2 regions of the Sporosarcina sp. FSL W7-1283 genome follow, and region 2 is predicted to be linked to the other one. Evidence: predicted binding sites of a transcription regulator. Region 2 holds the regulator's gene; the other holds the start of a gene.
The links. Region 2 encodes LexA, which represses DNA repair genes until DNA is damaged. Its sites were predicted from a motif close to CGAACATATGTTCG; they were not measured.

Region 1 (3,425 bases), 500 kb from region 2:
GATGAAGTTCTCATCAATTTCTTGCTTTTTTTGATAGGCAACAGCAGGCGATTCTTTATATGCACCTTTCACCAGACGCATTCGCATGTCACGATAGGCACGCGTGTCTTTCAGTGCGCGATGAAAATATGCCTGAATGACGGTTCCAATGTTCGTATACCCTTCTTCTGATAATTCATTAACCAGACGGAAGGTAGGTTCAAGCCGCGGATAATTCTCCATATCCAAATTCACGAAGATGTCGTCGCGGCTTGCCTTTTCTGCTATCTCTTTTATTTGCTCTCTACAAAACTCATAATCGATGTCGAGGCCGAGCTGAGATGGTTTCAAGGAGATATGTGCATCCGCTTGCTGCTCGTGGATCGCCTTCACTACTGCTAAGATCTGTTCTTTCGCCCTGATAGCCTCGCTTTTGTCGTAAACAAATTCACCTAAATTATCAATGGTACACGCAATCCCTGCTTGATTCAGTTCTTTTACGCTGTCCATCATTTCTGTAATATTTGTTCCAGCCACTACCTGCTGTGCTCCAAGCTGTAAGCCATAGTTCCGAGCGGCGCGGTTCAACAATTGATTTTCGGATAAACCGATAAAGAGATCTCTTAGCATACATTCCACCTCATTTGTATAGTCTGTATATTCAAATTATAGCATTAATACTTCATATATTCCTACATATCTTCCACATGAAACTTTGTTAAACTCCGATAAATGGCAGCATTCTATCTGCAGGACTTCCTGGCTTGATGAGGTCTTCCAGGTCGAGTAGCGGAATCGGGAAATATGGGAAACCGGCTACGTAAGGTGAGATTTCATAGAGCTGGAAATAGACGACGAGGGAAGTATCTGCGATGTAGAAATCTTGGTCGGGTCGGATCTGTTTAAACGGCTCCAATACAGGCGTTTTCCATTTTTCAATATGTCGGCGGACATATTCAGAAATCCGCTGCACATATGGGCTGCCTGGCTTAAAGAGATCGGGCAAGCTATAGCTTCTGCCTGTACGTGTGTCGAACGTCAGTGACTTACAGACTGTCATCCCATGCGCCCCGCCAGTGAAGGAATAGACAATAAGATTTAAACTGAGGATCCCTCGTTGGTTGTTTTTTATTTCAAAATCAGCTACTAATTCGACCAAACTGGGTTCGTAATAATTTTGTTCCACAAGCAGTTTATTCATCTCCGTGAAAATCACTTGATTGAGCTGCTGCTGAATTTTCGGGTCCTCCAGCTGAATGATGACAGGATAATAAATATTCACTTTGGGTTTCGTATGCGACACATGATACGCTTGTATAACAGCAGGCAATTTCATGGATTCATCCTCTCCAAGGCATTTGTCTACCATATGCAAGGAACACACGGAAAGTTTCTCGCTTTTTCCCCTGCCATATGGTAGGATGGACACTTAATCATATGAGGATGTGAAGTAAAATTGATTACGATTCAATTACCAGAACCAGCTGTGACAATCATTCGCAGAAAGCAGGAACTGACGCCGGATACGACGCCAATCAAGCCGATCTTCGGTTTTATTGATTTCCATGAAATTCCCCGGGATAAAGGCGGTCTGTTGTTGTTTTACAACCAAAGTGACGAGCTATTATTCGTAGGGAAAGCAAGAAAGTTGCGCCCGCGTCTAAAAAAGCATTTTGAAGACCAAGTATCTCCATTGCGCAATCACCGTGAAGAAGTAGCGAAAATAGCTGCTATTCTTGTGGATGATCCAATGGAGCGCGAGATTTATGAAACGTATGTGATCAATACGGAACGCGCAAAGTACAATACAGAAAAAGCATTTTACAGAGACTAAACTGTCTGCATTCGCAGACAGTTTTTATTTTCGTTTATGCGCCATCTGTACCTTTTGCCAGTTGTACGTCGATAATGTCGGCAACAGGGATTCTTTCCGTACCGAAAGGATCGCCAAGCAGAATTGCGGAATTAGCAGAATCAAGCGCTTCGATCTCTCCCTGATGATAACGCACTTCACCGTCATGCCATGTCTTGATCAACAGTTCACACTTGCTTCGCCAGCCATGTTCCAGCGTCAGCTGCATCGATTGCAGCTCCCAGTCCGTCAGCTCTGATCGTTCCGTGTACTGATCTTCCTGCTGCCAGTCGCGTAGACGTTCTAAATGTTCAGGAAGCATCAGAGAAGTCCATTTGATATTTCCTCGGTCACGATTTCGCTCCATATAATGCTCCTTCCAAAACCGTATATATGTTCGTGATTATACAGAACATATATTCTGAATGCAATGTAAAAAAAGACCATCACAATTGATGATCTCTTTTTGTTCAATTTCATGATTCGGTGACGCAATGTCCTTATCAACAATTGCGCCCTTTAATTGCACAAAAAAGTTAACGCAAGAGTTATTTTCTATTTTTTAACTCTAAAAGTGTGGGAGTTATATTTAATAAAATCGCTATACTCGTTAAAATCCAAAACGCTTTTTCCATCGTAGGCACTACGTCTGATAAAGCAGCCCAATCTTCCGCCTTTACCCAATTGGAGACCATACTATAATCTGCAACAAGGGTTAGAGCAGTAAAAGATAACCCCATCGCCATTGCTAATTTATAATCTTTGCCTGTTCCATACATATATATATTTATAAAAGTTGCAGTTATTGCTAGGAGTCCGAATATTAGCCACAAAATTACACATCCTCCATTCATACTGAAAGTTCTTATTAATTAAGACGAAACGAGATAGTGAGCAGTTTCATAATTTCAGCATAATGACCCAATCCTGGTATATTGCTATGCCACAAACTCGTCTTGATACTTGAGGACCCAGTTTCATTTAATTTTTCATTAAATAGATAACGCTATCATTTCTTTCAACTTGATTGGATCAGTTCTTTTACTTATATAGTCAGACAAGCAATAGAACCATCGACGTGTTCCCCAAATCGGACTCAAATCAAAGATGTTTACCTTATTTTAAAACTCTTATCAGTTAAATGTAGTTAACTCTTCTAAAACTGAATTTAAAAATTTCTTCTCAAATTTAATATAGTATGACTCATTCATCATGGAACCTATCATTCCATCGGTTAAAGATACTAATTGTATCGGGGGAAGTTCCAATGGATTCTCCAATAATTGTTCAATTGGAAAATCACCTTCTATTTCAGTTGCAAATTGTTCTAATTGCGTTTGTGGTAACACGTTTATTGTTTGATTTATAACCGCATTAATGAGGTTTAATTGGTCTTTTTCACCCAATTCATTTCCCACTGTAGCATCCATCAGTAATGCCAAAACCTCTTCTCCATTCAAACGATGCGTTCCCTTTTTGAATTCAAATGCTACTTTGGATATTGCTCGGACTCGAATATCTTCTTGCAAGTCGTAATCTATACCATTCACTGAATCAATCATCTTTGAAAAAGCTTCTACATCCATCACAGCAT
Region 2 (3,425 bases):
ATCGGTTATAAAGAGTTGATCGCGCATTTTAATGGACAGCTAACGAAGGAACAGGCGATTGAAGCCGTCAAAAAAAACACTCGGAACTATGCTAAAAGGCAATTGACATACTTCCGCAATAAATTACCTATCCAATGGGTCGAAGCGAATCAATCGAATGATGAAATTTTCAGAAGAACCTCTAAAATAATAGAGGATTTTCAGAAGTGAGTATGGAATAACTAGATAACAGAGACAGGGAGGCAATTGAATGGCACAAGGAAATATGCAAGATACGTTTTTGAATGCATTACGCAAGAACAACACATTCGTTACAATTTTTTTGTTAAACGGTTTTCAACTGAAAGGCCTTATTAAATCCTATGATAATTATACGGTCTTACTTGAATCGGAAGGCAAGCAGCAGCTCATTTACAAACATGCAATTTCAACATTTGCTCCTGCGAAACCCGTAATTTTAAAAGATGAACAATAAACAGGCGCTTGCCTGTTTTTTTGTGGTCTTTAGTAGGTCAACTGCAGTCCTTCTGTTAAACTAGATGATGAACAAATTGAAAAGAGGTACTACAAATGCAAATAGCACCAATTAATGATGAATTACTCATGAAATCTCAAGAAGCAGAGCAGTTGATTGCACCGTATGTAAAGGAAGTAGAAGACATTGCGTTCTACAATCAACGAAAGGTTCTTCAGGCTTTCAAGCAAAACCGTGTCAGTGATTTTCATTTATCTGGATCAACGGGCTATGGGTATGACGATAGCGGCCGTGACGTACTGGAACAGGTATACTCAGATGTCTTCGGCGCTGAAGACTGTCTGGTCAGGAATCAAATCATCTCTGGGACCCATGCGATCACGATCAGTTTATTCGGGATTCTGCGTCCGGGCGATGAGTTAATTTATATTACGGGTAAGCCTTATGACACGTTGGATTCCATCGTGTCAGGAAACGGAAAAGATACTGGATCACTGGAAGATTATCAAATTTCCTATCAGCATATTGACTTGCTGGAAGGCGGTGCTGTTGACTATGTCAAGGCTAAACAAGCAATTTCATCAAAAACCAAAGTGGTTGCGATTCAGCGCTCAAAAGGCTATTCGAGCAATCCATCCTTCCGTATACATGAAATAGAAGAAATCATCAAGGAAATCCGCAAAATAAAAGAAGACGTCGTGATATTTGTAGACAACTGCTACGGTGAATTCGTCGAGAAACAGGAACCGACTGAAGTAGGGGCGGATCTGATGGCGGGTTCACTAATAAAAAATCCAGGCGGCGGACTAGCTAGAACGGGCGGCTATATTGCAGGCAGGAAAGAACTCGTTGAAAAATGTGCATATCGCATGACATCACCGGGACTAGGGGCAGAAGCAGGGGCTTCATTGGATACGCTGTTGGAAATGTATCAAGGTTTCTTTTTAGCGCCGCACGTAGTCAGCCAGGCCGTTAAAGGAGCTTTGTTTACAGCTGCATTTTTCGAGCAGTTTGGAATGGATACTACACCGCATTATAGTGAACGGAGAACTGATCTCATTCAATCTGTCAACTTCTCATCAGCAGAACAAATGATCAAGTTTTGTCAGATGATCCAGGATAACTCACCGATCAACGCGCACTATGCTCCTGAACCATCTTATATGCCCGGCTATTCGGATGATGTCATCATGGCTGCAGGCACATTTATACAAGGCTCCAGTATTGAGCTGACAGCTGACGGTCCGATTCGACCTCCTTACACCGCTTACATTCAAGGCGGTTTAACGTATGAGCATGTAAAAACAGCTGTACTCACTTCCATGGAACAATTATTAGAGCGAAAATTAATCTAAAGAAAAAAGTGTATCAAGAACCTATAGGGGTTCTTGATACACTTTTTTTAATGGATCATTCGGTAAACACCGACGACTTTACCAAGTATGGACACATGATTCACGATAATAGGATCCATGGAAGAATTTTCAGGCTGTAAGCGGAAGTAATCTTTCTCTTTAAAAAAACGTTTTACAGTAGCTTCATCTTCCTCTGTCATCGCCACCACGATTTCTCCATTGGAAGCTGTATGTGTTTGTCTGACGATGACACGGTCGCCATTCAAAATACCTGCCTCGATCATACTGTCACCGACGATTTCCAACATGAAGATCTCATCATCTGAAGAACCGAACGTATCTGGTAATGGAAAATATTCTTCAATATTTTCTACAGTTGTAATCGGAGTCCCTGCTGTAACTTTACCGATCAAAGGAACATGCATGACGCCGCTCTTTAATTCGTCTAGTCCTTCCGGGTCTAAGACTTCTATTGCACGCGGCTTAGTAGGGTCCCGGCGAATAAACCCCTTGTTTTCCAATCGAGATAAGTGACCATGTACAGTGGAGCTAGATGCCAGTCCTACTGCTTCCCCGATTTCACGCACGGATGGCGGATATCCTTTTAGCCGTACTTCATCTTTAATAAAAGCTAATATTTCTTCTTGTCTTTTAGATATTTTCTTCAATCTATTCACCTCTTCAAATTGTTTACTAATAAATAGAGATACAGCTCAAGTATTTTGAATATAGTATAACATGTGTTCGATTAGTAATCAAACAAAGGTTCGAATTCTGCTTGACAGCCAATCGTACGTTCTCTTATAATAGAGAACAAGCATTCCGAACATGCATTCTAAAAAGTAGACTACTAGGGGGATTTATCATGAAATTTCTTAAAGAAAATTATTACTTTATCGTACTATTAATCGTTTTTCTTAGTGTTGCAGCTTATCAATTGGACAAACTGTCTGAAGAAGATAATTATCTAGAAATTGTCATCAATGACGGGGACACATTATGGGGGCTGGCAACCAACTATTCAGATGGAACACCTGCGCACCATTGGATTGAACAAGTTAAATCATTAAATGAATTGCAGACTGATCAAATTAATTCGGGTGAATTATTACGCCTTCCTGTTAAAATGAACCCACAAGCTGAACATCGTGTGGCTGAGATGGGGGAGGAAGCGGATGAATAAAAAAAAGTGTGTAATTTATTGTCGGGTCAGTACCGAAAAGGAGAGTCAAGAACAATCTATTGTCAGACAGCAGGAAGAGCTGGAAATATTGGCGGCAGAAATGTTTTATGAATGTGTAGGTATATTCACTGATCGCCAGAGCGGTTATGATATGGACCGTGAAGGTCTGTTGAATTTATTGGATCGTATACAAGCAGAACCAATCGATGCTGTCTTTATTCAAGATGAGACAAGATTAGGAAGAGGCAATGCGAGGGTGGCCATCCTGCATGTCATTGCTAAATCGAACACAGCTGTTATTTCAAACCATACAAATGGAGCACTGGAGTTAAATGAAATGGATACGATGCTGCTGGAGATTTTAGCGATTGTAGAAGAATACCAACGGAAACTCCATAATGCCAAAATACGA

Region 1: MKY93_RS09335 (YolD-like family protein) is a predicted target of LexA. The motif match lies at 2,218-2,231, and genes of this name have one in related genera.

What each region holds. Positions count from the first base shown of each region.
Region 1 is NZ_JBBOOL010000001.1:1,895,103-1,898,527, forward strand. It holds gene MKY93_RS09320 (proline dehydrogenase family protein) at 1-609, opposite strand, end outside; gene MKY93_RS09325 (DUF3298 and DUF4163 domain-containing protein) at 698-1,348, opposite strand; gene MKY93_RS09330 (nucleotide excision repair endonuclease) at 1,436-1,813, shown strand; gene MKY93_RS09335 (YolD-like family protein) at 1,848-2,198, opposite strand; gene MKY93_RS09340 (hypothetical protein) at 2,380-2,664, opposite strand; gene MKY93_RS09345 (LCP family protein) at 2,965-3,425, opposite strand, start outside.
Region 2 is NZ_JBBOOL010000001.1:1,392,839-1,396,263, forward strand. It holds gene miaA (tRNA (adenosine(37)-N6)-dimethylallyltransferase MiaA) at 1-210, shown strand, start outside; gene hfq (RNA chaperone Hfq) at 251-475, shown strand; gene MKY93_RS06550 (methionine gamma-lyase family protein) at 571-1,830, shown strand; gene lexA (transcriptional repressor LexA) at 1,878-2,498, opposite strand; gene yneA (cell division suppressor protein YneA) at 2,696-3,013, shown strand; gene MKY93_RS06565 (YneB family resolvase-like protein) at 3,006-3,425, shown strand, end outside.